DNA from 2 places in the Bacillus sp. N12A5 genome. Region 2 is predicted to be linked to the other one. Evidence: predicted binding sites of a transcription regulator. Region 2 holds the regulator's gene; the other holds the start of a gene.

Region 1 (15,400 bases), on a different contig from region 2:
ATATTAAGGAACTGAAGGGGATTCAGAGTGTCACTTTTTCATCTAAAGAAAAAGAGCTAGACCAGCTGGTTGACAGTTTTGGTGACAGCGGTAAATCCCTGACGATGCAGGATCAGGAGAATCCGCTTAATGATGCGTTTGTCGTCAAAACGACAGATCCGCATGATACGCCGAATGTGGCGAAAAAGATCGAAAAAATGGATCATGTATATAAAGTCACTTACGGAAAAGAAGAGGTCAGCCGTTTGTTTAAAGTGGTCGGCGTTTCCCGCAACATTGGAATCGCGTTAATTATCGGCCTGGTATTTACGGCGATGTTCTTAATTTCCAACACCATTAAAATTACAATTTTCGCAAGAAGAAAAGAAATTGAAATCATGAAGCTTGTAGGCGCGACGAACTGGTTTATCCGCTGGCCGTTTTTCCTAGAAGGATTGCTGCTTGGCGTATTCGGTTCCGTGATTCCGATCGCACTGGTGCTGAGCACTTATCAATACGTCATCGGATGGGTCGTTCCGAAGGTTCAGGGATCATTTGTCTCTCTTCTTCCTTATAATCCATTTGTATTCCAAGTTTCATTAGTGCTGATTGCAATCGGCGCAGTGATTGGAGTATGGGGAAGCCTGACTTCCATCCGCAAGTTTCTGCGAGTATAACGAGAAAAAAGCCGTTCCGCTACCGGACGGCTTTTCTTTTGCCTTCTTTTTCTTCTATGATTACATGAAATCTCCATCCTTTACATATACTATCTCTAGGTTTTGATAAAGACAGTCTGGCATACAGGAGGAGTAAAGGATGAATCAAAAAATAATGGCTGTGATCGCAGCGGGGAGCATGCTGTTCGGGGGCGCCGGCGTATATGCGGGAATGAACCTGCTTGAGGTGGATAAGCCCCAGACCGCAGCTGTTGCCGCGACGGCACAGGCTGATTCTGAACGGGATAAGGCGATGGATAAAATCGAAAAAGCGTACGAGTTAATTTCGAATGAGTACGTTGAAAAAGTTGATAGAGAAAAGCTGCTCGAGGGAGCCATCCAAGGAATGCTGTCTACGCTGAATGATCCTTATTCTGTCTACATGGACAAGCAGACGGCTAAGCAATTTTCTGATTCTCTTGATTCCTCATTTGAAGGTATTGGGGCTGAGGTTGGAATGGAGGACGGCAAAATTATCATTGTGTCTCCATTTAAGAAATCACCAGCAGAAAAAGCCGGGCTCAAGCCTAATGATGAAATTATCAGCATTAATGGAGAATCGATGGCCGGCAAGGATTTAAACCACGCTGTACTAAAAATAAGAGGAAAGAAAGGGTCCAGCGTTTCAATGAAGATTCAGCGGCCCGGTACGAAGAAGCAGCTGTCATTCCGGATCAAAAGAGCTGAGATTCCGCTCGAAACGGTTTTTGCTTCAGAGAAAAAAGTACAGGGGCACACTGTCGGATATATCGCCATCTCAACTTTTTCTGAGCATACCGCAGAGGACTTTACAAAGGCGCTGGGCAATCTTGAGAAAAAAGGAATTGAAGGCCTGGTCATTGATGTCCGCGGCAATCCGGGCGGGTATCTTCAAAGTGTGGAAGAAATTCTTAAGCAATTCATCACAAAGGATCAGCCGTACATTCAAATTGCTGAACGTAACGGTGATAAAAAACGGTATTTCTCAACATTGGCCCAGAAAAAAGCGTATCCTGTCAATGTCATCACAGATAAAGGGAGTGCTTCCGCCTCAGAGATCCTTGCCGGGGCATTAAAAGAAGCAGGGCATTATGATGTTGTAGGTGATACGTCCTTTGGTAAGGGAACTGTTCAGCAGGCGGTTCCGATGGGAGATGGAAGCAACATTAAATTAACGCTTTACAAGTGGCTGACGCCAAATGGGAATTGGATTCATAAAAAAGGAATTCAGCCGACCATTGCGATTAAACAGCCTGATTATTTTTCCGCCGGGCCTTTGCAGCTGAAGGAACCGCTTAAAGTGGATATGAACAATGAAGACGTCAAGCATGCACAGGTATTATTAAAAGGCCTCAGTTTTGATCCGGGACGTGAAGATGGCTATTTCAGCAAGGACATGAAAAAAGCGGTCATGGCCTTTCAGGATCAGAACAAACTGGATAAAACGGGCGTAATCGACACACGCACCGCAGAGACATTAAATCAGCTGATCGAAAAGAAAAAATCTGATGAAAAAAATGACTTGCAGCTTCAAACAGCACTGAAATCATTAGTTATCAATTAAAGGAGATGGAATTCCATCTCCTGTTTCTTTGTGCTTAAAGAGGTAATGGATCATAAGTCACATAAAAAATGAGTTTTTGACAAGAATTTAAAAAAATTTTCACAAATAAACATTTATAAAGGACTGTGATTACCCGATATCAATATATGAGAGAGACTTTCTAACGAGTTAATATGCATTTAAAATGAAACTTTTGCAAGTTGCCTAGTCTTTGTTTACTTCATACAATATAAGAAGGTTCTAAAAAGAACAGTAAACAGGTTTATGGCAGCTGAACGACAGGTATTTAACAGGGTAACGATAACGAGAATGCTTGTTAGCACTCCAGTACTGCTGCTTATACTGGCCCGTGCTTATCTGTATAATGAAAATGGGGGTTCACAATTGAAGAGGGCAAGTATTGTGCGTGAAAAAAAATATTATGAATTAGTGGAACAATTAAAAGACAGAACACAAGACGTAACATTTTCAGCTACAAAAGCACTAAGTCTTCTTATGCTATTCAGCAGATATTTGGTCAATTATACCAATGTCGAATCAGTAAATGATATCAATGAAGAATGTGCCAAACATTATTTTAATTACTTAATGAAAAACCATAAACGATTAGGCATCAATCTGACAGATATCAAAAGGTCGATGCACCTGATCAGCGGGTTGTTGGATGTGGACGTAAACCATTATTTAAAGGATTTTTCACTATCGAATGTCACGCTGTGGATGACGCAAGAAGGATAAACACTCCTGAGGATATCCAAGCCATTTAATATTTGATAGAATATGAGTAACATGTTTGGCTTGAGGCGGTGAAAGATAGTGTCTGTTCAATGGGGATTTGAACTGTTAAAAAGTGCGGGCCTCTTCTTCTTACACCCGCTTTTCTGGTTTTTTATCATCATAAGTCTGGCTTTCGGCTATGTAAGAATCAAACGGGAACGAAAAACCTTTCATACAAGAATTGCAGATATTTATGATGAACTGAAATTTACTTATACAAAGGGACTGATCCCAGGTATCCTTCTGTCGGTTGTTTTAGGGGTACTTGGAATTTCAGTTCCTCTCGGTTTACTTGCGATTATTGCCGTTATCACTGCAGCGGCAGCGCTCACTCTTCGCGCAAACTGGATGTCTGCTGCATATATCGTCAGCGTGAGTATGCTGATCGGTTTTGGACTGCAAATGAATCAGGCGGAACCTTTTCTAGAGAGATTTCCGCAAGGATTTGCAGTTGTTTGGCCGGCTATGGCTGTGTTTTTAGGCTTGCTGGTTATCATCGAGGGAGCGGTTGCTTATCGCTCTGCACATGTGAGAACGTCACCGGCACTTGTCGTGAGCAGCCGCGGTTTGCCGATCGGCCAGCAGCTGGCAAACCGGATATGGCTTTTGCCGCTGTTCCTGCTCGTACCCGGCAACGGATTAGAATCGCACCTCAGCTGGTGGCCTGTGTTTACTGTTCCCGGCGGATCATTCCACTTTCTATGGATTCCTTACTTTGTCGGATTCAGACAAAGGGTGCAGGGATCTCTGCCTGAAACGAGCATAAGGATCACAGCGAAACGGGTTTGTATTCTCGGTCTTGTTGTCACAGCTCTCGGTGCAGCAAGCATACTGTGGACGCCGCTTGCGGGTGCAGCCGTCTGTGCAGCTGTATTAGGGCGTATTTTTCTGTCCATTAAGCAAAGGGTGAATGATAACGCGGCTCCGTTTTATTTCTCGAAACGTGATCAGGGCTTAATGGTGCTTGGGATTATACCAAATACGCCAGCTGAGGATTTGGAATTGAAAATCGGGGAAATCATTACGAAAGTCAATGGCATACCCGTTAAGAACGTATCTGATTTTTATGAAGCGCTCCAGCATAACCGTGCATATGTGAAGCTTGAGATAATCGGTTTGAATGGAGAAATTCGTTTTGATCAGCGTGCTTCTTATGAGGGAGAACATCATGAATTGGGCATCCTTTTCGTAAAGGATGACCGTGAGGACGAAGCCGCCGCTTTGTCCGGATCATAAGAGACAGCCCGGCACCGCAAGGAGAAGCGGTGCCGGGCTGTTTTGTGTTACGCTGAGTTTTTTTCCACCTGTTCCGTTTTATCAGATTTGATCCCTAATGAAACAAAAACGCCAATGATGGAGACGGCAAAGAGAATCATAAATAACGTGTGATATCCGGAAATCAGGCCGATTAAGGCAGATGAAATGATGCTTCCGAAATAACGGAAGGTCGAGAAAATGCCGGACGCCACTCCTGACATGCTTGAGTCTACTGTAGCAAGGGACGACACCTGCATGCTGGTCAGTCCGACTCCGGATGCGAGCCCTCCGAGGATGAGAGAAATCATCAGGAATAAGACCGAGTGAGAGCTGCTTAAGAACAAAAATAATAGATTCGCTCCAGCCATCATGGCAAATGAAAGAAAAATGATTTTTTTTGCCCCCCATTTGTGATGGAGCTGGGCGCCGACCCAGTTGCTGGCTGACATAAAGATCGAAAACACAGAAAGCGCCATGCCGCTGTTCGACGTATTCAGCCCAAATTGGCTCGTCATGAATAACGGCATGATCAATAAGACGGCATACATTATCAGATTGCTTAGCAAAACTGATAGATTGGCATTTGTAAAGGTTGAGCTTTTAAACAGTGTAAAATCGATAATTGGGTGCTGTGTGCGTTTTTCTCTTCTGAAAAAAAGCGGGACAAAAAGAAGTATCAATACACTGTATACTGCATAACCCCACGAAGCCTCATTTTTGGTCAGCAGGATAATTGAAACAATGCTGCCTGCGAGCAAGAGAGAGCCGATAATATCAAGCGGCGCGTCAGATTTGTTTTCTTTATACTGAGGAAACATCGTGAATGCTGTAAATAAAGCAATGGCGAGAAACGGGATATTCACCCAAAAAATTGAATGCCAGCTGAAGCTGTCAATCAGCATAGAGCCGATGAAAGGCCCTAGTGCTGCTCCAAGTCCTGCGCCAAGCCCAAAAAATCCAAATACCTTCGGAAGGCGTTTTTCAGAAACTACGTGGCGGATAATGGCAATGCTGTTTGGCGTAAGCAGTGCGCCGCCTACAGCCTGCAATGCCCGAAACACAATCAATAGCAGCAGGCTAGGTGAGAGTGCGCAGCCTAAGGACGCGATAAGAAAAAGGCCGACGCCCCATAAATACATGGTTTTATTGCCGTACATGTCCCCGAGTTTTCCCGCGATCGGCTGTGTGACTGCCATCACGATTAAATAAACGGTAACCACCCAGGTGATGCTTGCGATGGACTCGTTATACGTATGGGATATAGATGAGAGCGCAACCGCGATCATCGTTGAGTTAATGGGAACCAGGATGGCACCCAATAATAGCGAGACGATCAGCGCCCATTCTTTTCTTGAGCTCATGGGGATCCTCCTTTTTGTTATGCCAAGGAGATCATCAAGAAATTCCTTTGACAAATAGAGCTGTGCTATGCTCCAGCATTTTTTCCTGGGGCATGGAAATCACCCGGTCTCCCAAATGGAGACGGTGAATAAAATAACCGAAAATGATCGACATGAACACATCGGCATGCTCCGCTTCATGTCCTGTCTGAATAATCCCTTTTTCGCCCATCGTTTTGAGATAATCAACCAATAGCTGTTTCATAGATTGAGGATATTCAGTGACATGGTCGATAACATCCTGAAACATGGCGGGTTCACGAAAGCTGATTTTAATGATATCTTTTCTATGTTCGAGCTCCTCCAAGAGACAGGTTCCGATATGAAGCAGGTCTTTGTACAAATCCCCTTCTGTTTGTTCCAAAATGCTGCCTCTGTTTGAAGAATGCTGAGAAAGCAAAGCCTCAACTAGTCCTTGTTTGTTTTTAAAGTTCCTGAAAATCGTCGCTTCACTTACATTTGCTTTTTCTGCAATTTCTTTTGTAGTCGTTGCGCGATATCCTTTTTTGACGAGCAGCTGCATGGCAGCGTCAAGGATTCTCTTGTTTGTCGGTCTCAATACGTTTCACCTCACGAGTATACTGGCAGGACAAGTATACACCCGCCCCGCTTGTATAAGAAAGAGGGGTACGCATCAGGACCGGCTGACAACTGTGATTTTGCCGCTGCTTCCGTCAACAGTGATGATGTCTCCGTCTCGTAGTCTTTCGGTTGCCGTGCGTGTGCCGAGAACGGCTGGAATGCCGTATTCACGGGCAATAATCGCAGCGTGAGACAAAATGCCGCCTGTGTCTGTAATAATCGCTTTGGCGTCTTGAAACAGGCTGGTCCATAGCGGTGTGGTCATCTTGCAAACGAGTACGTCCCCAGGCGCGAATTGAGAAAATTCATTGGCGTCCCGAATGATTTTCACCGGACCTGTCGCAATGCCGCTTGATGCCGCAATGCCAAAAATATGATTCTCTGTGTTTTTTTCATCCTCTATCACAGCGCCGACGATTTCTTCAGCTGCTTTGAGCTGTTCTTTTGTCGGGGTGCCGAGATAGGCCGGGGCTTGAGCCAGCTCATACTCATGAAAAATCTGTCTGCGTTTTTCAGCCTTTTCTTGCAGGGGTACAGGGTGAAGAAGCGCTTGTTCCACTTCGTCATCATATAAGAACCAAAGGTCCTCACGATCATGAATGACACCGTTTTCCGCCAGCAATTCACCTATCTTCAGCAGAAAGATTCTCGCCTTGGCATCCAGCATGGCGTCAATATAAAAGTGGTGATCATCTTTTATATTTGCAGAGCTCAGCGTCCATTGATAAAGGCGGTCAAATTCAGTGCGTAAACCGGGATCTTCTATGTTTTCCAAGAATTCATTGTATAATTTCTCTCGTTTTTCTTTCGTTTTCTGAAATTCATTGTCAAAATGATAGCCATTACGGACATAATTTTGAATATTGGCCAGAGCGAAATACGGATTTTCCACCCAGATTTGTTCAATCAGATCATGACTTTTAACAGATCTCCATCCGTATTCTTGCAAGAATTCATGGACGTTCTTCAGGAAGTGTTTTCCCTCATCTGTTTGTTCCAATTTCTCCTGGAGCTGTTCAGGCTTGTTGTTTTCAAAAATGGCCAGAAGGTTCGGGTTCTCCTGAACTTCCATAGAAAATAGCCATAAGCAACGGTCCGTTTCCAGTGATTTGTTCATTTTTCCTGTCAGCATCTCGTAAAAATGAGCGTTTTCGGACTCTCCTTGAATGTCCTGATACATCGCTTGCAGTTTGTTTGTTAAAAGGATTTGCGGGAAAACGATATTGAAGTGCTCTTCATAAGCCGTGAGATAAAAGGCCTTTAGTTTTTGAAAAGCATCCAGTGCGCTTTCTGCGGTATGCTCAGTTTGTGCGAGCTGGTCCAGTGTCCGGTAAAAAGGGAGGTATGTGTGATTGATGATGTCATACATATGCTCCGATAAAATCGGGAAAAGCTCTTTGCCACAGTCTTCAGAAGGAGGCTGCTGTCCGCCTTGGTTTTTGGAATAAATATGTCCGCGATAAAGTTTTACTTCATCAACAACTACACCAATCGGAAACTTTTGCATGCTCTTCTTCAAACCATATTCCAATGCCGGCACGATGAAGGATGAAAATAACGGACTCACCGGACCTTCAATATTAGACTCCATGTTAAGCCAGAAATCATTCATATCAGTGTCGGTAATCATGAAGCTGCGTTTTTCTTCTGCCGCCTTTTTGTCCTGATCAATGGTTGTAATCGGACGAGCCTGCAGAAGGTATATTTGATGATCAGCAATTCCAAATTCTATATCGACAGGATATCCGTACAGGTCTTCGGTTTTTTTTGTGATTTCAGCCAATTCAATCACTTGTTCATCTGTAAGGCAAAAACGGCTGCGCATGTCTTCACTCGTTTCTTTTTCAGCAATCCCTTCAGCCGCAGACTCTATATAGATTTCTTTGACACCTATCTCTTTCTGAATCTCAAACGAGGATTTGTTGACAATGTACGTGTCTGGCGTGACACTGCCTGACACGATAGCTTCTCCTAAACCGTAGCTGGCGCTGATTAATAGCTCTCTATCATCATGGGTAACAGGATTGCGGCTGAAAATAACGCCTGATACCTCTGAATCGATCAGGCCCTGAACGACAACCCCCATTAACGGCTCTGCGATTTGATTGTTCATTTTTTTCTTATAGCTGCTGACTCGGCCTGAGAAAAATGAGGCCCAGCATTCTTTCACTTTAGCTAGAAACTCTTCCTCTGTTTTGATATTTAAGTAGGTTTCATATTGACCAGCGAATGAAGCCCCCTCTAAGTCTTCTGAGGCGGATGAAGAACGCACGGCAACGGAGCGGTATGATTCTCTCAGCTTGTAAAAGGAACTTGTCAGCTCATGTTTCAGTTCATCTGAAAATGCTCCGGCGAGGATCGCGCTCTCGATGCTTTCGCTTGTATCAAGAAGCTGATTATCCTCCATAAAACGGGCGAGCGCATTTGTCTGAATAATAAATCCGTCCGGAACAGGAAGACCGTGTTTGGTCAGTTTAATCAAATTCATGCCTTTTGCTCCAGCAAGCTCGCTGGACTCTTCTGCCTGGCGAAATATAACAGAATACATATTTGAAACCCCTCTTTCCTTCATTTTGTTTTTCTCTCTAGTTTTTAATTCGGAGCCCGTGTTCAAAAAAAATGATAGTGAACACTATCACTCCATTGTAGGTTTTCAGGAAAATGCTGTCAAACTCAGAAAGTCCTAAATAAAATGAATAGTTAAGTTAGTTAGATTATCATGAAAAATGGTGCGGGACTGGTGCTGTATGCCTATTTTCTATTATTCTCGGAGACTGACAGCGGTCATGCATTCATAAAAAAGTGCCGCTGATAAGAACAGCGGCACTGTGTGTTATTTGTATTTTATTTACTTTATGATACTGATTGCTTTCTCGGGAGTCACATACGAACTTGAACTTCATATTTGTCCACTCCATTTTCATGGAGTACTGGCCAGCCCTCACAACCATAATGTAATTTTTATTGTTTATATTCTATTTTATTCATTATCATGGTTTGATCTGTCGATGTTTCTGTGGGCTGGGACCAAAGTGCAGAGATGATGATTGATTTAGGCTGAAAAAGGGTATGGTGTAGAAAGAGGGAACGATTGCACGATTGTCCGATTCTTCATTTTTTACTATAATCAGATCAGATGAAGAATCCTTGAGGAGGGTTTTTGTTGATTACAAAAGCCGTTTTTGCATTGTTTTTCCCTTTTATGCTTGTTGTCCTTTTTACAAGAGTCACCTTTAATCATTATGTAGCGATCGCTCTAACAGCTGCATTGCTGTTTGCCTCTTATTTAAAAGGCTATACAGAAACGTATTTTATTGTAGGATTGGATGTTGTGTCTCTTGTGGCTGGCGGATTGTACATGGCCAAAAAAGCTGCTGAGAAAAAAGAAGAATAAATCGGACATAATGAATATAACGACTGAATTCCTGCTTTTACGTTTTAAAAGCAGGTTTTTTATACACGAAAACAGCTGGAAATAAAAAACCACCGAACTTTAGTTCGTATTTTTAGTGATTTTGCATCCTATTGTGTTACTATATCTATAGGAAGATTTCGTAAAGAAACGGAGGCTTATTTTGTGAAAGATCGCTTTGAGTTAGTCTCGAAATACCAGCCCCAGGGAGATCAGCCGAAAGCCATTGAAAAACTTGTAAAAGGAATTCAGGAGGGCAAGAAGCATCAGACTCTGCTGGGTGCGACAGGAACGGGCAAAACATTTACGGTGTCCAATTTGATTAAAGAAGTCAATAAGCCGACTCTCGTGATAGCCCATAACAAAACCCTCGCCGGACAGCTTTACAGTGAGTTCAAAGAATTTTTTCCGAACAACGCTGTTGAGTATTTTGTCAGCTACTATGATTACTATCAGCCGGAGGCGTATGTGCCTCAAACGGATACATTTATAGAGAAAGACGCAAGTATTAATGATGAAATTGATAAACTGAGACACTCTGCTACTTCGGCTTTATTTGAGCGGAGAGATGTCATTATTATTGCGAGTGTGTCTTGTATATACGGACTCGGTTCGCCTGAAGAATACCGGGAAATGGTCGTGTCGCTGCGGCCAGAAATGGAAATTGAGCGCAACGAATTGCTCAGAAAACTTGTAGACATCCAGTATGCCCGCAACGATATCGACTTTCAGCGCGGTACGTTTCGTGTGCGCGGAGATGTAGTGGAAATCTTCCCTGCATCCCGTGATGAACATTGTGTCAGAGTTGAATTTTTCGGTGACGAAATCGAACGAATCCGGGAAGTGGATGCCCTGACAGGTGAAATTCTCGGCGACCGCGACCATGTTGCGATTTTCCCGGCGTCCCACTTCGTAACGCGGGCGGAGAAAATGGAGAAAGCCATTCAAAATATCGAGAAGGAACTGGAGGAGCAGCTGAAGGTCATGCATGAAAACGGCAAGCTGCTTGAGGCACAGCGTTTAGAGCAGCGCACAAGATATGATCTTGAAATGATGCGGGAAATGGGCTTCTGCTCCGGCATTGAGAACTATTCAAGACATTTGACGCTTCGGCCTCCGGGTTCAACGCCATATACGCTTCTTGATTATTTCCCAGACGATTTTATGATCGTGGTGGATGAGTCGCATGTGACGATTCCTCAGGTGCGCGGCATGTTTAACGGAGACCAGGCGCGGAAACAGGTGCTCGTGGATCACGGCTTCCGGCTTCCATCAGCGCTTGATAACCGTCCGCTCCGGTTTGAGGAATTTGAAAAGCATATGCACAATATCGTGTATGTATCAGCAACACCGGGTCCGTATGAAATTGAGCATACGGATGAAATGGTCGAGCAGATCATCCGTCCGACAGGGCTTCTTGACCCGCTTATTGATGTGCGTCCGATTGAAGGCCAGATTGACGACTTGATCGGCGAGATTCAAGCAAGAATCGAACGGGATGAACGGGTGCTCGTGACAACCCTGACGAAAAAAATGTCAGAGGACCTGACTGATTATTTGAAGGAAATCGGCATTAAAGTAAACTATCTGCATTCAGAGATTAAGACGCTTGAACGGATTGAAATCATCCGTGACCTGCGCCTCGGCAAGTATGATGTGCTTGTCGGCATCAACCTGCTGAGAGAAGGCCTCGATATTCCCGAAGTCTCTCTCGTTGCGATTTTGGACGCAGATAAGGAAGGCTTCCTTCGTTCGGAGCGGTCGCTTATCCAGACCATCGGACGTGCAGCGCGGAACGCGGAAGGCCGTGTCATTATGTATGCTGATAAAATCACGAAGTCTATGGAAATTGCCATTAATGAAACTAAACGCCGCCGCGAGCAGCAGGAGCGGTTTAATGAAGAGCACGGCATTACGCCGAAAACAATAAATAAAGAAATTCGCGATGTCATTCGTGCAACGGTAGCGGCTGAGGATAAAGCGGAATACAAAACAAAAGCCGCGCCGAAGCTGTCGAAAATGACGAAGAAAGAACGCCAGAAAGTCGTTGAACAGATGGAGCACGAAATGAAAGAAGCCGCCAAGGCGCTTGACTTTGAAAGAGCCGCGGAGCTTCGCGATTTACTTTTAGAGCTAAAAGCGGAAGGATGATGAACAATGGCTATGGATCGGATAGAGGTGAAGGGAGCCAGGGCGCATAACCTGAAAAATATCGATGTGACAATTCCAAGAGATCAGCTTGTCGTTGTTACAGGATTGTCTGGATCAGGGAAATCCTCCCTTGCCTTTGACACCATATATGCAGAAGGCCAGAGACGGTATGTCGAGTCGCTGTCTGCCTATGCCCGCCAGTTTTTAGGGCAAATGGATAAGCCGGATGTTGATGCAATTGAGGGGCTGTCTCCCGCTATCAGCATCGATCAGAAAACCACGAGCCGGAATCCGAGGTCTACTGTCGGCACGGTAACTGAAATTTATGATTATCTGCGTCTTTTGTATGCGAGAGTAGGGAAGCCTCATTGTCCGGAGCACGGGATTGAAATTACATCGCAAACCATCGAGCAAATGGTTGACAGAATTCTTGAATACCCGGAACGGACAAAGCTTCAGGTGCTGGCCCCGATTGTATCGGGCCGAAAAGGCGCTCATGTCAAAGTGCTTGACCAGATCAGAAAACAAGGCTATGTCAGAGTCAGAATTGACGGCGAAATGGCAGAGCTTTCTGATGATATTGAATTAGAAAAGAATAAAAAGCATTCGATTGAGGTTGTCATTGACCGGATTGTGGTGAAAGAAGGCGTGGCAGCCCGTCTGTCAGATTCACTTGAAACGGCGCTTCGTTTAGGTGAAGGGCGGGTCATGATTGATGTCATCGGTGAGGAAGAGCTGATGTTTAGTGAGCATCATGCCTGCCCGCACTGCGGATTTTCAATCGGTGAGCTTGAGCCGCGGCTGTTTTCGTTCAACAGCCCATTCGGAGCGTGTCCGACGTGTGATGGTCTCGGAATGAAGCTTGAAGTGGATGCGGATCTCGTCATCCCCAATCAAGATTTATCATTAAAGGAGAATGCCGTCGCTCCTTGGACACCGATCAGTTCACAGTATTATCCGCAGCTACTTGAGGCGGTCTGCACCCATTACGGTATTGATATGGATGTGCCGGTAAAAGACCTGCCGAAGGACCAGCTGGATAAAGTGCTGTACGGCAGCGGAGATCATCTGATTTATTTCCGTTATGAAAATGACTTTGGGCAAATACGTGAGGGCGAAATTCAATTTGAAGGCGTATTGCACAATATCGAAAGACGGTATAAGGAGACTAGCTCTGATTTCATCCGTGAGCAGATGGAGCAGTATATGTCTCAGAAGTCTTGCCCCACTTGTAAAGGCTACCGGTTAAAGAGAGAGGCGCTTGCCGTATTGATTGACGGACGCCATATCGGGAAAATTACCGAGCTATCTGTCGGTGACGCACTGGCTTTCTTTAAAGGCCTTACTCTTTCCGAGAAAGATATGAAGATTGCTGATTTGATTCTGCGCGAAATTGTGGAGCGCTTAAGCTTTCTGGACAAAGTCGGCCTTGATTACCTGACATTGAGCAGGGCTGCGGGAACACTGTCCGGGGGAGAGGCGCAGCGCATCAGGCTGGCAACGCAAATCGGTTCACGTTTATCCGGTGTCCTTTATATTTTAGACGAGCCGTCTATCGGCCTGCACCAGCGTGATAACGACCGTTTGATCAGCGCTTTGAAGAATATGAGAGACCTTGGAAACACGCTGATTGTTGTCGAACACGATGAGGACACGATGATGGCAGCCGATTATTTAATTGATATTGGACCGGGCGCCGGCATTCACGGCGGACAGGTGACGTCTGCAGGTACGCCGGAAGAAGTGATGGAAGATCCAAACTCATTGACGGGCAGCTATTTATCTGGGAAAAAGTTTATCCCATTGCCTCCTGAAAGAAGAAAGCCGGACGGCCGTTACATTGAGATTAAAGGCGCTGCAGAAAATAACCTGAAAAAAGCGAATGCCAAGTTCCCGCTTGGAACGTTCACAGCGGTTACAGGGGTTTCCGGCTCAGGAAAGAGTACCCTCGTTAATGAAATTTTGCACAAGGCGCTGGCGCAAAAGCTTCATAAAGCCAAAGCGAAGCCCGGCAGCCACAAAGAGATTAAAGGCTTGGACCATTTAGACAAAGTCATTGACATTGACCAGGCGCCAATCGGAAGAACGCCGAGATCCAATCCTGCGACATACACCGGTGTGTTTGATGACATTCGTGATGTATTCGCACAGACCAATGAAGCGAAGGTGCGCGGCTATAAAAAAGGCCGTTTCAGCTTTAACGTGAAGGGCGGGCGATGTGAAGCCTGCCGCGGAGACGGGATTATTAAAATTGAAATGCACTTCCTTCCTGATGTATACGTTCCGTGCGAGGTATGCCATGGTAAACGATATAACCGAGAAACGCTTGAAGTGACGTACAAAGGAAAAAGTATTTCTGATGTGCTTGATATGACGGTGGAAGATGCTCTTTCTTTCTTTGAAAATATCCCGAAAATCAAGCGTAAGCTCCAAACTCTCTATGATGTCGGTTTAGGTTATATTACGCTCGGCCAGCCGGCGACGACCTTGTCGGGCGGAGAAGCGCAGCGTGTGAAGCTCGCATCGGAGCTTCACAAACGGTCAACAGGGCGCACGCTCTACATTTTAGATGAGCCGACGACAGGTTTGCACGTCGACGATATCGCCAGACTTCTTGTCGTGCTTCAGCGTTTGGTGGACAACGGAGATACGGTTTTAGTCATCGAGCACAATCTCGATATCATTAAGACAGCGGATTATATTGTGGATCTGGGGCCAGAAGGCGGAGCCGGAGGCGGAACCATTGTCGCGTCGGGCACGCCTGAGGAAATTACTGAAGTGGAAGAATCGTATACAGGCCGCTATTTGAAGCCTGTTATGGAGCGTGACAAAAAACGCATGAAATTGATCTTGGAAGCGAAAGAAACGGCTACATCTTAAAACCCTCTATTTAGTAGAGGGTTTTGTCTTTTCTTTGCAGTATATCTTACAAAGTCTTCTTATACAGCTGCTTGCTGACACTCATTAAATCTTGAACAATATGCGTATTGCTGCTATCGAGCAGCACTTTTATATATTGAATATCGTGAGAGATCGGAAAAGGTCCGTGAATCTGTTCAAGCTCGGCGATCATTTCACGATTCATTCTTTTTTGTTCATGAATTAGTTGTAACACCGATTCTTGTGTTACTGTATAGTCACTGGGATCTTTCTCCATTGCTTGTCCAGCCTCCTTGTTGCCGTAAGCTTTTTACATATTGTAATCGGTACAGCGGAAAGATTCTACTTCTAAAACTTTTTAAAATCCAATTTCCGTAAATCGGAGCATGTCTAAAGAATGAATTTGAAACCCTGAAGAGGTTTTAAACGTATGAATAAGTAAAACGTCCCTGATCTTTTGTCATGGTCATTTCACAATAGGAGTGTGGAACGAATTGAATCGTAATCAAGCTATTATTGCATCACTTTGTTATTTCAGTGTGTTCATTGCGCCAATCATTGTGCCGGTTGTCGCTTATTTTGTTGTGACTGAGAAAGAAACCAAACGCCATGCGCTTCGTTCTCTTATTTCTCACATTGTTCCGTTTGTCGGCTGGCTGGTCCTTTTTATTGCTTTTCTTGGCGGAGCCGTTGCGATTAATGG
Region 2 (15,400 bases):
AATGAGATCATGTCCATAGCTTGTATTATTATGCTGCAGTCTGTTGATAATCATTTGTACCAGTCATCCAGTTTTATCTGTGAAAGGGTGTTTCTGCGTGTGTGAGAAAGAACATACAGTGAGAGAATGGAAAGTGTATATTTTCGTCTTTTTAATCATGAGTGTTTGTGCAGCGGCACTGGTTCTTTTTGAACCGGGCATCCTGTTCAGCCAAATTGTTTTGCGCGGATTTGATGCATTCATCGGTTATGTTTTACTAGCAAATGTTCTCTTTTTTTGGAGAAAGAGCAAAGGTATAGCATGTTTTTCAGGAGTTTTAGCTGTAATCAATTTTATTATGGTTATAGCTCTGGTTTAAAATCTAAAAACGGGAGGATTTTTGATGCTCGGAAAAATCAAAGCAGCCATTGATAACAGTCCAGGAAAACCGGCTAGAATTGTAGTCAGTGAAAAAACGTTTCAGCAATTAAAGGAGGAAATGCGATTTGTTTACGCTTCCAAACCGAAAACGATAATGGGGATACCTGTTGACATTTCAGATCAGACAGAAAGCTTCAAACTGGAGTTTTAGTTTAATTGCAAACAGGCTCATTTTGCATCTATACTTGTCCTTTGGACTAGTCCTTGGATGTTGTCGTCGGTATGATTGGCGGCTTTCTTCTGACCTTTCTTAATATTGATTTCTAAAGCATGATGAAGATGTTCATCATGCTTTTTTATTGTGAAAATGATGAACATAAAAAATAGATGTACGGGAAAAATAATCCTATTAGAGAGAAGGGAAATGACAGATGGATAATATGATATCAATACTTACTGATTGGACAGTGTGGTTTCAGGCATTAGTTGTATTTCTCGTTCCATATGCAATCTATAAAGTGTTTACTTGGATTCATATATAAGAAGGTGCAATCATGAGATGGCGGGGCAATCATTATAAACCACAAAAGCAGCATCAAGAATCAGAGCATTCAAAAGATGATCACGATGTGTTAACCGGTAACTTCGGATACGACATCGAGCAGGTGAAAAAAAAGATCGGACATAACGGAGACATTCACATTCGGGAACTTCAGATCACTTCTTTATATCTGAAAGCGGTTTTGGTCTTTGTCGATGGACTGTCTGATCAGGATTTGATGAATAAAGGACTTTCTGCGTTGGTCGTGAATCGACCTCATCAGGTAAGCGATGAAGTTTCTCAATTTGGCAAAGACGTTCTTACTCCTCAATATATAAAGAATCAAATCATATCAATCAGTGATGTTATAGAATCAGAGAAAATCAGTGATATCGTGATGAATGTTTTCATGGGTTCAACTGCGCTTCTAATCGAGGGAATGCCGCGGGCCTTTCTTCTGGGCACCGCCAAAAAACAAAATCGAAGCATCGAGGAGCCGCTTTCAGAAGCGCTTGTCAGAGGGCCGCGTACAGGCTTTACAGAGAAGCTGAGCACGAATACAGCTCTTTTAAGACAGCAAGGAAAAAATGATCAATTAACAATGCAAAAATTTGAAGTAGGTACACGACTCAAAAAAGATCTTATCATTGCTTATATGAATGACATTGCAGATACAAAAGTGGTCGAGGAAGTTAAAAAAAGAGTCAGAGGGATTGAGATCGATCATTTGCCGGAATCAGGCTACGTTGAACAGCTAATTGAGGATAACTATCTGAGCCCCTTTCCGCAAGTGCAGAATACAGAACGGCCTGATCGCGTGATAAGTGGATTAATGGAAGGCAGAGTAGCCATTCTGCTTGACGGCACGCCGTTTGCCTTGCTTGTTCCTGTCACTTTCAGCATGGTGCTTCAATCGCCTGAAGATTATTATGAACGATGGTTCCCAAGCTCGCTTATCAGATTGCTAAGGTTCATTGCGGCAATCATAACGTTATTTGCACCGGCTTTATATATATCATTTATTTCTTTTCATCCGGGGTTAATTCCGACCAAATTGGCGATATCAATTTCCGGGACGCGTATGGGTGTTCCGTTCCCATCTATCATTGAAGCATTATTTATGGAAATTGCAATTGAAATTTTACGAGAGGCGGGTCTTCGTCTGCCTAAGCCGATCGGACCTGCGATAGGCATAGTTGGCGGATTAATCATCGGGGAAGCAGCTGTGCAGGCAGGGATTGTCAGTCCAATTATGGTCATTGTCGTTGCGCTTACAGCAATTTCTTCATTTGCCATCCCGCATTACAGTACAGGCATTGCACTTCGGATGCTTCGGTTTGGCGCAATGTTTTGCGCCGCAGTGTTTGGATTATTTGGTGTCATTATGTATTATCTGCTTCTAAGCAGCCATGTTGTAAAGCTGAAGAGTTTTGGTGTCCCATACGCAAGTCCGGCAGTGCCTTACCACTTGAAAGATTGGAAGGATTTCGTCATCAGACTGCCTCTTTTAGTCATGAAGCGCCGGCCTAAAATGATGAATACGGATAATACAAAACGGGTGAAGTGACGAACTCGACAGGATGGTGATAAAGTCTTATGTTCAGCCCAACCAGTAAAATCACAACCGCTCAGGCAACGATTATCATCATTAATTATATGCTTGCTGCCGGAGTTCTTACACTCCCCCGTACAGTAACAGAACAAACGAAATCTCCTGATGGATGGATTTCAGTTTTATTAGGCGGAGTCATTGCGGTAATAGCCGGGATCATAATAGTTAAATTAAGCCAGCAGTATCCTGAAGAGACCTTTTATGAATATTCAGGACATATTGTAGGAAAGTGGCTCGGCCGTTTGATCAGTATGGTTTTTATTGCTTATTTTCTGGCACTCGGTGCATTTGAAATCAGAGTAATGTCTGAAATTGTTGAGTTTTTTCTCCTTGAAGGGACACCAGCTTGGGCCATTATTATGACAGTTCTTTGGATTGGGCTTTATTCGATTACACAAGGGCTCGATCCCATTGCCCGGCTTTTTGAAATGATCTTTCCGATTACGGTCATCATCTTTTTAACGGTGGCGCTCATGAGTATAGGTATATTTGAAGTCAATAATTTGCGCCCTGTATTGGGAAATGGAATCATGCCGGTTCTCAAAGGAGTTAAAACAACGACCCTTTCATTTACGTGTTCAGAAATTATGCTCATTTTAGTCGCATTTATGAAGAAGCCGAAGAATGCAGTGAAAGCGGTATTCATAGGGACAGGGGTTGTAACGTGTTTTTATATCATTACACTGATTATGGTCATCGGTGCACTGTCAGTTGAAGGTGTCGTGACGAGAACATGGCCGGGGCTTGACCTGATGAGAAGTTTTGAAATACCGGGTTTAATATTTGAACGGTTTGAATCATTTTTGCTAGTCATTTGGATTATGCAGCTTTTTGCCACGTTTATTATCACTTTTTATGCAGCATCTTTAGGCGTCTCGCAAGTTTTCAAAAAGAAACCTATTTCATGTATGTTTGGGCTGCTTCCTGTTATTTATATTCTCTCTTGCATGCCGAAAAATGAAAATGATGTGTTTATTTTGGGCGATATGGTCAGTCATATGGCTTTGTATATATTTGGCGCTTTGCCGATTTTGCTTTTAGTCATATCGAAATGGAGGAAAAGAGGTGAATAGTAAAATAAAACATCCAGTGTCCGTTCTCGTTATATTATGTCTGATGATGTTTTGCGTAACAGGGTGCTGGAGCAGCCGGGAAATAGAAGAGCTTGGTCTCACATTCGCTATCGCAATTGATAAAGGAAAAGAAACAAACATTGAAAAAGAGTTAAAAGAAGAGGGCGGGAGCTATCCAAAAAAAGACAACATAACGCTGACCTATCAATTTGTTAATGAAAAAGCGGCGGGTGCGGGGACAAGCGGGGGAAGCGGTGGCGGACAAGGAGCACAAAAAGCATATATTAATATTAGCGAAACAGGAGATTCGTTACAGCAGATCGGAAGCGAGGTTGCGTTAAGAAGGGACCGTGAAGTGTTTAGCCCGCATTTAAAAGTTATTGTCATGAGTGAAGATGTGCTGCGTACATATCCTATCAACGAAATGCTGGATCAATTTTTTCGTGATAATGAAATCAGGCTGAGCTGTCTCGTTTTATCTGCAAAAGGGGAGGCGAGGGAAGCCCTCCAGCTGAAAGAAAGCGGTGAAATTCCGGCTTTTCGGCTGGTTGGGTTAGGTGAAAATGAACATAAAGTTTCCAGAATTCTTCCTCCTGTGACACTCGCGAAACTTATTGGTAAACTTCATTCCGGCAGCAATTTCTTACTGCAAAATGTGGTTGCGGCGAATGGAGCAATCAAATATTCTGGAGCAGCGGTAATCAGCGGGAAGTCTAAAAAAATGATCGGCACTTTAAACGAATATGAAACTGAGGGGATTACATGGATTACCGGGGAAGGAAAAGGCGGAGTTGTAAAAAGCTATGATAAAAAAAGCAAACACGTGATTGCGTACGATATCAATTATATAAAAAGCAAAATCAAGCCCATCGTAAAAGGAAAGGATATTTCATTTCATGTCGATATTGAATCAGAAGGGGATTTAGTTGAAAACTGGAACACAAAAGAGGCCTTGAATACCCGTTTTATTAAACGGATTGAAACAAATACCGAAAACGAAATAAAGAAAATAGTCGGTGATGTATTAACAAAGATCCAGCATAATTATAAAGCAGATGTTGCTGGTTTTGATGAATCATTAAGAGTTAAGCATCCTCACTTATGGAAAAAGGTGAAAAATAACTGGGATGACACCTTCAGTAAGGCTGACATCACGTACAGTGTAAATGCCACAATTACACATTACGGTACAGTTAAAACACAGTAATGAATCAAAAAGAGCTCTAAAAGAAGAGAAGAAAACATCTCTTCTTTTTTCTATGCATGATTTAGGTTGATAATACTTTTTTTGGGATATATGTCTTTTATAAAATGATCAATATGCTAATATAGGAATTGCTTGAAATCGAAGGGAGGAGGGGCTGTGAGGCAGAAACCGATTTATGTAGAAATCGAAATGACATCTGATCTGGACAAGCTCTGGGAATATACGCAAAACCCATCGCTGCATAAGGAATGGGACCTCCGGTTTACCAATATCACATACTTGCATAAGCAGCCGCATGAAAGGCAGAAGTTTCTTTATGAGACGAGGATAGGCTTTGGATTAAAGGTGTCAGGTACAGGAGAAACAGCTGGTGTTTTTAACGAATATTCATCGGAAAGAGTTTCCTCTCTGGCTTTTGGCTCTGATCATCCGCTATCTCTGATTCAGCATGGCAGCGGTTATTGGAAGTACATACAGCGAGACAACGGGAAAATAACGTTTTTAACACAGTACCAATACAAAACAGCATACGGGCTGCTGGGAAGATGGATTGATCATTTATTATTTCGGCCGCTGCTCGGCTGGGCAACCGCATGGAGCTTTGATGCCTTAAGGCTTTGGATTGAGCAAAATAAACATCCGAAACGCTTCATTCGACTTGCTATCGTCTATTTATTAATGTGTCTGTTTTTCAGTCTGTTTTGGTTTTATCAAGGCTTTACAGGTCTTGAAACAAGCATTTTTACAAGAACAGCGGAGATAGGATGGGGAATTTTGTGGTTGATTCCTTTCAAGGGAAAATGGTTCATTCATGCTGTCCAGGCTTGTATTTTTGCTGGATTGGCTTTTCTAGGCTCTGAGGCATTTTTATTGATTCTGTTGAGTGTCTTTTCTGCGGTAAGCGGCGTTCTTAGTCTTCAACTCCCCAGTGCCCGGCACACAAAACGAAAGAGAAAGAAGTGACATTGTGAGTTCGATTTATGAAAAAACGATCAATAACTATCATATGCTCCACCCCAAGCTGCAAAAACGCTATCAATTAGATGCATCTCATACATTCAGCGGGACAGGAACGATGTCAGAAATAAGCGGGGGCTCTTTTCTGGTTAGAATGCTGTTAAAGCTGGGTGTTTTTTTTAGATGCTTCTTTTCAGAAAGAGGCAGAGATATTCCTTTTATGATACAAAATAGAACTTGTCTTTTGAATCAGGAACAGGTCGGGATAGAATGGAATCGTACATTCTTTTTCAAAGGCAAAAAACGTTTTTTTGACGCGATAATGGTATACGACGAAAAAGAAGACAGAATACTAGATTTCTTTGGCAGACCTCATCTTCTGCTGTCTGTTTTAGCATTCGAGGCATCTCCTGACGGCTCTCTTACGATTACGTCGGGAAAGCAATGGCTGTTGATAGGCGGCAAAAGAATACCACTGCCCAAATGGCTGACCGGTACATCCGTTGTTTGCGAAACGTTTGACGAAAGCAAGAATTGCTTCACCATTCAAGTGCATGTGCAAAATACCATTCTCGGCACTCTTTTCTTTTATAAAGGAACGTTTCAGGAAGAAGAGAGAGAAACATGCTAAAACGAAATGGCATAATCAGTACGCTTTGCTTTATAGGATTTCTTGCAGCGGAAGCACCCCATATATCAGTGGCAGAGGCACTCGTTTTGTTATCTATACTGTTTTTCGTGCCGGGAATTTTTCCTTTTGTCTTTCGTCAATCACCGCTTCGGGCTGCTCAATCCCTGGAACCTTGGTTAATACAGTGCTATCCGGCAGCCGCTTTCTTTGCGATGCTCGCTCTTGTGACAGACAACGGAGGTTTCGCTCTGATCTGGTGGATGTACACCGTTTTTCTGGCATTGTACGGGATTCTTCGTCTTTGGAAAACAAAGATACATAGAATTGAAGAGACATCAGTTTTGTTTGGGCTTATCTATTTGGCGGGTGGAGGATTTTGGTTTGTTGCTTATGCTGCACATTTGCAGATCATGCAATTTGGTTCTCTCATCATCTTGCTGACGGCTGTCCACTTTCACTATTCAGCTTTTCTGATTCCGATCTTTAACGGCTTGCTTGGAAGAATCACCAGAAAAAATCGAATGTTGTACAGTTGGATAACATGGGTGATTTTGCTGTCGCCCCTTCTTATCGCGCTTGGCATTACATATTCAAAAACACTTGATGTCATTGCGGTTGGCATCTATATGGCGACGCTTTATCTTCACGCTTTTTTGGTGTTCACCACAGCTTTTCGCAGCAAGACGGGGAAAATTCTTATTCGGCTTTCCTCGGCCGTTTTAATGATCACGATCACTTTCTCGATGATTTATTCATTTGGTGTATTTCGTCAAGAAATAACATTGACGATTCATCAGATGATTTGGATTCACGGTTTTGTCAACGCGTTCGCTGTTATATTGCCCGCTCTCATAGGATGGAGAATAGAAGCTCCGAAGGCTTTAGATGCTGACAGCGTAAAGACATTCAGCCGTATCTACGGAAAAAGAAGGATAGGAAAAGACTTTTTAGCTAACATTCAAGCCGAAAGTAATGCTCGATACAGAGGGCTTGTGGATGATATGGGAAGCCTTCGTTCAAAAGATTTTTCACCAGAAAGACTTGCACCGCTCATTGTATCATTTTATGAACAAACCATTGATTATGATGTAAAAGCAAAAGTGATGTGGAGCATGTGGTTTCGGCCGTTTGCAATTGCTTACGAATGGTTCAGCAGGCGAACCGGCCAGCTCCATCTGTCAACGAACCCTGACTGGTATAGAATGTACAGTACGATAAAAGGTGTCAATTCGAAAAAAGACGGAAGAAACAAAGTGCGTGCCTGGATCAGAACAAATGAAAAAAACGAAACCATTTTTACCGCACTATATTCAGTGTATCGTTCAAACGGAGAAGGGTATATGAACATCTGTCTCCCGCTTCCATTCAGCAGCATGACAGGCATTTTAAAGCCTTATCATCATCAGGAGAAGCTGGTTTTGACAAGCAGACGGAGAAAAAGCGGAGCAGGAGATGAGGGGATTTATCTGCAAACCGGAGCGGGAACTTGTCCGCTTCCTTTATCTGAAACCTTTCTGATAGCTGCTCATGACAATAGATTAACCGCTGTTCATCATATGTGGCTGTTTGGATTAAAATTTTTAACCGTTCATTACAGCATCACACATATTGCCCGCCCAAATGTAAGAACCTAATACAAAAAAGGGGGCTTCGTCTGACAGCTGTTTGACGATTAGATCAGCCGCATTCCCATTCGGCATCTAGATCGGAAAGGAAGGATATTATCATGTTTTATATCAGTTTATTTCTGATTCTTTGGCTGGCTGCGGGATTTGCAGTGGGAGTGAAACAAGTGTATGTCGATCAGCTGTTTGATAAAGATGTGATCGAGAGGCTGGAAAAAGAGGCGGCTGTTCATGGACGCGCTGACCGGTTTATCAAAAGCCGTGTCCTTTACATCACAGCAGTGACATTAAGCGGTTTTATCGCTGTTTATCGTGAAGTGAAAACAATTCCGCAAAGGCGAAGAATAAAAATAATTGAAAAAAATATCATGAAACTGAATAAAGCAAAGAAAAGAAGAATGAAAAAAAAGTAAAAATGCACAGGCCAAAGGGCAGGTGCGTTTTTTTCTGTTTGATATGGGAATTGGGGGAAAGGTGGTGCCACATACTTTTCATAAATTCAAAAATGAGAAGAACAGCGCCCGGGCTAATGGTATATAATATTGTGAATTTAACAAAAATTTAACAAGGAGGACGAGAGAATTCGTGCTAAAGCCTCAAAGAAACCGACATCCTGTTTTGGACTTAGAGGCGGAGTAGATGAAACCGGCCAAAGTATCCCTGCTCCGCCGTTTGCTCCATTCCTTGAAGCATGTTGATTGTAACATAGCCAAACGTTTTCCATCAACTCTTAAAATTGTAAAATTGTTGTTTGTTATTATGGTGTTCACTCCGATTTCTTCAATATATGCTGAAGATGTATATCAGAATTTTGAGGAATTAAAAAACAATGAAGATCCTTCTGATTACGGCATTGTTACGAAGGAAGCCGGCAGCTCTGTCCTTGTTTTAGCGATTCATGGAGGAGGTATTGAAGGCGGGACAAGTGAAATAGCGAGAGAGCTCAGCAAAGAGTATTCGATGTATTTATTTGAAGGCTTACAATCGTCAGGAAACTCAGTGCTGCATATTACAAGCACGCATTTTGATGAGCCTCGGGCCCTGAAGATGACGGGAAGTCATGACTATGTCATTTCATTACACGGGTATGCAGAAGAAGATCAGCAGATCGAGGTCGGCGGTACAGATCGCGTAAGAGCGGCAGACTTAGTTGAAAAGCTGCAAAATGCTGGTTTTCCTGCCGTATTGCTCAGTACCGACCATCCTCATGCGGGCGTAAGTCCGAATAACATTGCAAACAAATCAAAAACAGGTCTGAGTATCCAGTTAGAAATGAGCACGGGTTTTAGAAAATCTATGTTCGGCATCTTTTCTTTAGAAAGCAGATCTGGTACTCAAAATGAGAGGTTTTATGATTTTACAGAAGTGATGTCCAGCTTTTTAAAAAGCAACTACTGAAAAATAGGAGGCGATCAGCCAGCCTCCTACTCCTCTTGCTGCTCTTTTGGAACGTCAGGAAACAGCTCGCCTGCGGCTTCTGTTTGATATTGCAGAGTGTTATCCTTGGCTGTCAGCTCATTTCGGAAGGTTTCATCCAGTACATTTTTCAGCAAATACCGATGAAAAAAATATTCAAATACAGTAAGACAGGCAGCGGAGAGAAGAGCGGCTGCAAACGGTGAGAAATCATTTCTTGTTTGGGTCAAAACAAAGACCCAAAGAATAACAAATGAAAGTCCAAAGTCAGCCAATGAAGCTGTAATATTGTTTGTTCTCGGAAGGACGATCATGTCACCGGAAAGATAAGAGACAAAGCCTAAGAAAAATGCAATAAACAGCACGCTTAAAAAGGGTGCGTGATAGAATCTGTCCAGAATCACATATAAAAGGGCAAGAGTGAGAGCAATCTTTGAAGCAAGTGCAATGATATGTTTCATTTGACCACCTAAATTGTTATTTTTGAGGAAACTCCTGGCTCGTAAAGCCTAATTAGTTGCAGTTATTATTTTGAACAATCCGATTTTGTTTACACTGGTATTTTTTGCTGCGGTATGAAACTTTCCAAGTAAACAATCGTACATATAGATGATTAGCTTGCAAGGGGGGATGATTTGTGAAGGTCAAAGGACTCAATCATTTGTTATTTTCAGTTTCTCATCTGGATTCTTCAATTGATTTTTATGAAAACGTGTTTGATGCCAAGCTTCTGGTAAAGGGCAGAACGACAGCTTATTTTGATTTAAATGGCATTTGGCTTGCGCTTAATGAAGAACCAGACATTCCGAGAAATGACATTAAGGCGTCTTACACCCATATTGCTTTTACGATTGAAGAGCGGGATTTTGAGGACATATCAGCAAAATTAAATAGGCATCATGTCAATATTCTGCCTGGCAGAGAACGAGATGAACGCGATCGAAAATCGATTTATTTTACAGACCCTGACGGCCATAAATTTGAATTTCATACCGGAACCCTTCAAGACAGACTTTGTTATTACAAACAGGAAAAAACACATATGGAATTTTATGAATGAACAAACTTAACATAAAGTGATTGAAAAAAACTGAACCAGCACTGGTATTAACGATTTTGTGATGCCATTTACCATAAAGTCTGGAACTCAACATCAAAACCGACACACGGGTGCTAATAAGCTGAACATATTGAAACGTTAAGCTCACTATAATAAAGGAGAGTGAGCTGTTTTTTTAGAAAAAACTGAACTAACTATACTATGTACTAAATTTTCGCAATAATTCAATTTTTACGCTCCTTAAATAAACTTTAAGCCTAATCATTCCACGCCCTAAAAGAATGAAACCTTTTTAAGAAGATGCCGTCTAATTATTTAAACAGATAGCATTCTGATAAAAGTTTCCTAAAGGAAAGAAAATTTCTTGACTTCAACAATTGTTTGATGGATAATTATGGTGTAAACATGATGTTCTTTTTCCTCCTATTCAGGCTCGCTCCTAAAAGTCAGGGCGAGCCTGCTTTTTTTGAACAACAAACCCCCTCTCCGTAAAGGAAGAGGGGGTTATTTCATAATGATAGATCAATAGGTTAATGGACCGTTCTGAAAACGCCAATCACCTTGCCTAGAATGCTGACATTCTGTAAGATGATAGGTTCCATCGTTGGGTTTTCAGGCTGTAAGCGAATATGAGTATCTTCTTTATAGAAACGCTTTACCGTAGCTTCGTCATCTTCTGTCATCGCCACTACAATTTCCCCGTTGTTCGCAGTGTTTTGCTGTTTAACGATGACATAATCCTTATCGAGAATACCAGCATCAATCATACTGTCTCCCATAATCTCCAGCATAAATACATGCTCATCCGGGGGAACCATACGGTCAGGAAGCGGAAAATATTCTTCAATATTTTCTACTGCTGTAATAGGAGAACCCGCTGTGACTTTTCCGATGACCGGTACATTAACGACCTGGCTTTGCGGAATGTCTACTTCTTCATCTAGAATTTCTATCGCTCTTGGTTTTGTCGGATCCCGTCTAATCAGCCCTTTTGTTTCCAAACGTGCCAAATGGCCGTGGACAGTTGAACTGGAAGCAAGCCCGACAGCCTCTCCGATTTCTCTTACGGAAGGCGGATATCCTTTTGATTTAACCTCTGCTTTAATAAAACGGAGGATATCAAGTTGCCTTTTTGATAGCTTCGTCATTTTTCGCACCTCAAAACGTCGATTTTAAGAAGATTATAGCATGATTTTCCTTACAGTACAAACATAGGTTCGAAAAAAACAATTGACAGAAACATTTGTTCGTATATACTGAAACTATAAAAAGCGAACAAACATTCCTGTTGGAGGTTATGATCATGAGTAAAGAATCTATTATTTTTGTCGGTCTGTTCACAGTGATTTTGAGCGCGGTTATCCTTTTGCTGTCATATACAAGCAGCGGCCAGGAGCTTAATCAGTATGTTAAAATAGAAGTCCAGCAAGGCGACACACTTTGGTCAATTGCGGATCAGGTAGCAGATAAAAAAAAGATAAACAAAAGTGATTTTATTCAATGGATAGCTGATAACAATCATCTTCAGACGTCTGATATCCAGCCGGGAGATGAGTTAGTGATTCCATTGAAAAAGAAGCATCAGGATGCCTATGAATTGGCAACTGTAAGATAGAGAGAGGAAAGAAAAAAAATGAAAGCACTCATTTATGCCCGCGTGAGCACAAATAAAGAACAGCAAGAGACCTCGTTAAAGCGGCAGGAGGAAGAGCTTACGGCCATTGCAGCCGAGAACGGCATGGAAGTTGTCAAAGTGATTTCTGAAAAAGCCAGCGGATATGAAATGGATCGGGATGGTGTATTTGAGCTGCTTGATGAGATCAAAAATTCTGGAATAGATGTTATTTTAGTTCAGGATGAGACAAGGCTCGGACGGGGAAATGCAAAAATCGCACTGCTTCATTGCATCTACAGAGAAGGTGTGAAAGTCTATACAACGGCTCACAGAGGTGAACTGGAGTTATCAGAGGCTGATTCGATGGTGCTGGAGATCGTCAGCATTGTGGAAGAGTACCAGCGGAAAATTCACAACATGAAAATTAAACGCGGAATGAAGCGTGCCGTGAAAAACGGTTTTAAACCGCAAAAAAACCTGAAAAACCAACATGAAAACAGCGGGAAAGAAAGAATAGAGGTCCCCATCTCAGAGATCGTCCGCCTAAGAGCCAATAAACTGACGTTCGCAGAAATTGCGGCTACGTTAAGAGGTTTTGGCTATGATGTGTCTAAAGCGACCGTCCACAGACGGTTTCAAGAATACATAGAGAATGAAGAGACTGCCGAGTGAATCAGTTGTAAAACTCATTTTGATCTAGTACTATATAGACAAATTGGAATAAAGGAGTTTAACATGATTTCAAACGCAAAAATTGCCAGAATTAATGAACTTGCTGCCAAAGCCAAAGCTGGCGTTATGACAGAAGAAGAAAAAGCCGAACAGCAAAAGCTCCGACAAGAGTACCTGAAAGGTTTTCGCTCTTCTATGAAAAACACTTTAAAAAGTGTGAAAATCATTGACCCAGAAGGCAATGATGTAACACCAGAAAAGTTAAAAAGAGAACAAAGAAATAACAAACTTCACTAATATAAGAGGAATACGGAAATATCGTATTCCTCTTTTGCATATACTACAACAAAACTTTTATGTGACAAAATTCAACAAGTTTCTCTCAAATTTAAGCTGAAACAGTTGAGAAAAAGTCGTCAGACATTTATGATGTAAGGGTACAACACATAAGGAAGGGGATTTTTATGGATACAATTGAAAAAAAATCAGTTGCTACCATTCGCACACTGTCAATAGACGCAATTGAAAAAGCAAATTCTGGTCACCCAGGGATGCCAATGGGGGCCGCTCCAATGGCATACACGCTGTGGACAAAATTTATGAATGTAAGTCCGGCAAATCCTGGCTGGTTTAACCGTGACCGTTTTGTTTTATCTGCTGGACACGGATCAGCACTTTTATACAGCATGCTTCATTTAAGCGGGTTTGATCTTAGCATCGAAGATCTAAAGGGATTCCGCCAGTGGGGCAGTAAAACACCTGGACATCCAGAATTCGGACATACTGCCGGTGTCGATGCAACTACAGGGCCTCTTGGTCAAGGAATTGCCATGGCGGTCGGAATGGCTATTGCTGAACGCCATTTAGCCGAGACTTATAACCGCGATTCATTTAACGTAGTCGATCATTATACATACAGTATTTGCGGTGATGGTGATTTAATGGAAGGTATTTCTTCTGAAGCCGCTTCACTCGCTGGCCATCTTCAGCTTGGCCGTCTGATCGTATTATACGATTCTAATGACATCTCTCTTGATGGAGATCTTGACCGTTCATTCTCTGAAAACGTGAAGCAGCGTTTTGAAGCAATGAATTGGGAAGTTCTTTATGTCGAGGATGGAAACAACATTGAAGAATTAACAGCGGCTATCGAAAAAGCACGCCAAAATGAAAAGAAACCTACATTAATTGAAGTGAAAACAACAATTGGATTCGGTTCACCTAACCGTGCCGGCACATCCGGTGTTCATGGTGCGCCGCTTGGTAAAGAGGAAAGCAAATTAACAAAAGAAGCTTACGCGTGGACGTATGAAGAAGATTTCTACGTTCCGTCTGAAGTATATGAGCATTTCGCTTCAGCAGTTAAAGAATCAGGCGAGAAAAAGGAACAAGAATGGAATGCCCAATTTGCTAAATATAAAGAAGTTTATCCTGAACTTGCCGAACAGCTTGAGCTGGCAATCAAAGGAGAGCTTCCGAAGGACTGGGATCAAGAGGTTCCTGTTTATGAAAAAGGAAGCAGCCTGGCATCCCGTGCATCTTCCGGTGAGGTTCTCAACGGGCTTGCGAAAAAAATTCCTTTCTTTGTCGGAGGTTCTGCTGACCTAGCTGGATCTAACAAAACGACAATTAAAAATGCCGGTGATTTCACAGCGGTTGATTACTCAGGCAAAAACTTCTGGTTTGGTGTTCGTGAATTTGCGATGGGTGCAGCTTTAAATGGTATGGCGCTTCATGGCGGACTTCGCGTATTCGGCGGGACTTTCTTTGTTTTCTCTGATTACCTGCGTCCGGCGATTCGCCTTGCAGCATTAATGGGTCTTCCTGTCACATATGTCTTCACTCATGACAGTATTGCAGTAGGTGAAGACGGACCGACGCACGAGCCTGTTGAACAGTTGGCTTCACTCCGCGCGATGCCTAATCTTTCCTTGATCCGTCCTGCAGACGGCAATGAGACAGCGGCAGCATGGAAGCTTGCAGTGCAAAGCACTGACCAGCCAACAGCGCTAGTATTGACACGCCAAAACCTTCCTACGATTGACCAAACAGCTGAAGAAGCATTGGCAGGAGTAGAAAAAGGTGCATATGTCGTTTCTAAATCTAAAAACGAAACACCTGACGCTCTTCTTATCGCTTCAGGCTCTGAAGTAGGTCTTGCGATTGAAGCACAAGCTGAATTGGCAAAAGAAAATATCGATGTTTCTGTTGTCAGCATGCCTTCAATGGATCGTTTCGAGAAACAATCTGATGAGTACAAAAACGCCGTTCTTCCTGCAGATGTGAAAAAACGTCTTGCAATTGAAATGGGCTCATCATTTGGATGGGGCAAATACACGGGGCTTGAAGGAGACGTTCTCGGCATAGACCGCTTCGGTGCATCTGCTCCTGGTGAAACGATCATTAACGAATACGGCTTCTCAGTACAGAACGTAGTGAATCGAGTTAAGGCATTAATCAATAAGTAAGTCTTTGAAAGAGGATGAGTCAAATCATCCTCTTTTTCTTGTTTATCCGACAAAAATAGTATTGGCTGTTTAACAGTAATAGACAATTCTTTCTTTTCTTCTTTTGTATAATAGAGAGCAAATGAAATGCTGCTGGTAAAGGGGATGAAAAGATGGAACGTCA

Evidence for each region. The regulator LexA, encoded in region 2, represses DNA repair genes until DNA is damaged. The targets are predictions, from matches to a motif close to CGAACATATGTTCG.
Region 1: the regulator LexA is predicted to act here: its motif matches at 9,742-9,755, upstream of uvrB (excinuclease ABC subunit UvrB).

The regions. Positions count from the first base shown of each region.
Region 1 covers NZ_JALAMR010000009.1:161,906-177,305, reverse strand. The annotation lists gene ftsX (permease-like cell division protein FtsX) at 1-656, shown strand, start outside; gene ctpB (carboxy-terminal processing protease CtpB) at 796-2,238, shown strand; gene swrA (swarming motility protein SwrAA) at 2,623-2,976, shown strand; gene minJ (cell division topological determinant MinJ) at 3,055-4,251, shown strand; gene MOC09_RS12410 (MFS transporter) at 4,299-5,633, opposite strand; gene MOC09_RS12405 (TetR/AcrR family transcriptional regulator) at 5,668-6,231, opposite strand; gene MOC09_RS12400 (PEP/pyruvate-binding domain-containing protein) at 6,307-8,802, opposite strand; gene MOC09_RS12395 (CsbA family protein) at 9,418-9,648, shown strand; gene uvrB (excinuclease ABC subunit UvrB) at 9,832-11,817, shown strand; gene uvrA (excinuclease ABC subunit UvrA) at 11,824-14,697, shown strand; gene MOC09_RS12380 (hypothetical protein) at 14,744-14,974, opposite strand; gene yvlA (protein YvlA) at 15,192-15,400, shown strand, end outside.
Region 2 covers NZ_JALAMR010000003.1:147,538-162,937, reverse strand. The annotation lists gene MOC09_RS04045 (hypothetical protein) at 98-358, shown strand; gene MOC09_RS04040 (hypothetical protein) at 383-571, shown strand; gene MOC09_RS04035 (spore germination protein) at 912-2,468, shown strand; gene MOC09_RS04030 (spore germination protein) at 2,498-3,586, shown strand; gene MOC09_RS04025 (Ger(x)C family spore germination protein) at 3,630-4,793, shown strand; gene MOC09_RS04020 (hypothetical protein) at 4,950-5,756, shown strand; gene MOC09_RS04015 (DUF4166 domain-containing protein) at 5,761-6,381, shown strand; gene MOC09_RS04010 (YndJ family protein) at 6,375-8,015, shown strand; gene MOC09_RS04005 (hypothetical protein) at 8,105-8,419, shown strand; gene MOC09_RS04000 (poly-gamma-glutamate hydrolase family protein) at 8,646-9,404, shown strand; gene MOC09_RS03995 (YndM family protein) at 9,431-9,883, opposite strand; gene fosM (FosM family fosfomycin resistance protein) at 10,060-10,482, shown strand; gene lexA (transcriptional repressor LexA) at 11,013-11,630, opposite strand; gene yneA (cell division suppressor protein YneA) at 11,780-12,097, shown strand; gene MOC09_RS03975 (YneB family resolvase-like protein) at 12,116-12,769, shown strand; gene MOC09_RS03970 (DUF896 domain-containing protein) at 12,833-13,066, shown strand; gene tkt (transketolase) at 13,234-15,237, shown strand; gene sirA (sporulation inhibitor of replication protein SirA) at 15,390-15,400, shown strand, end outside.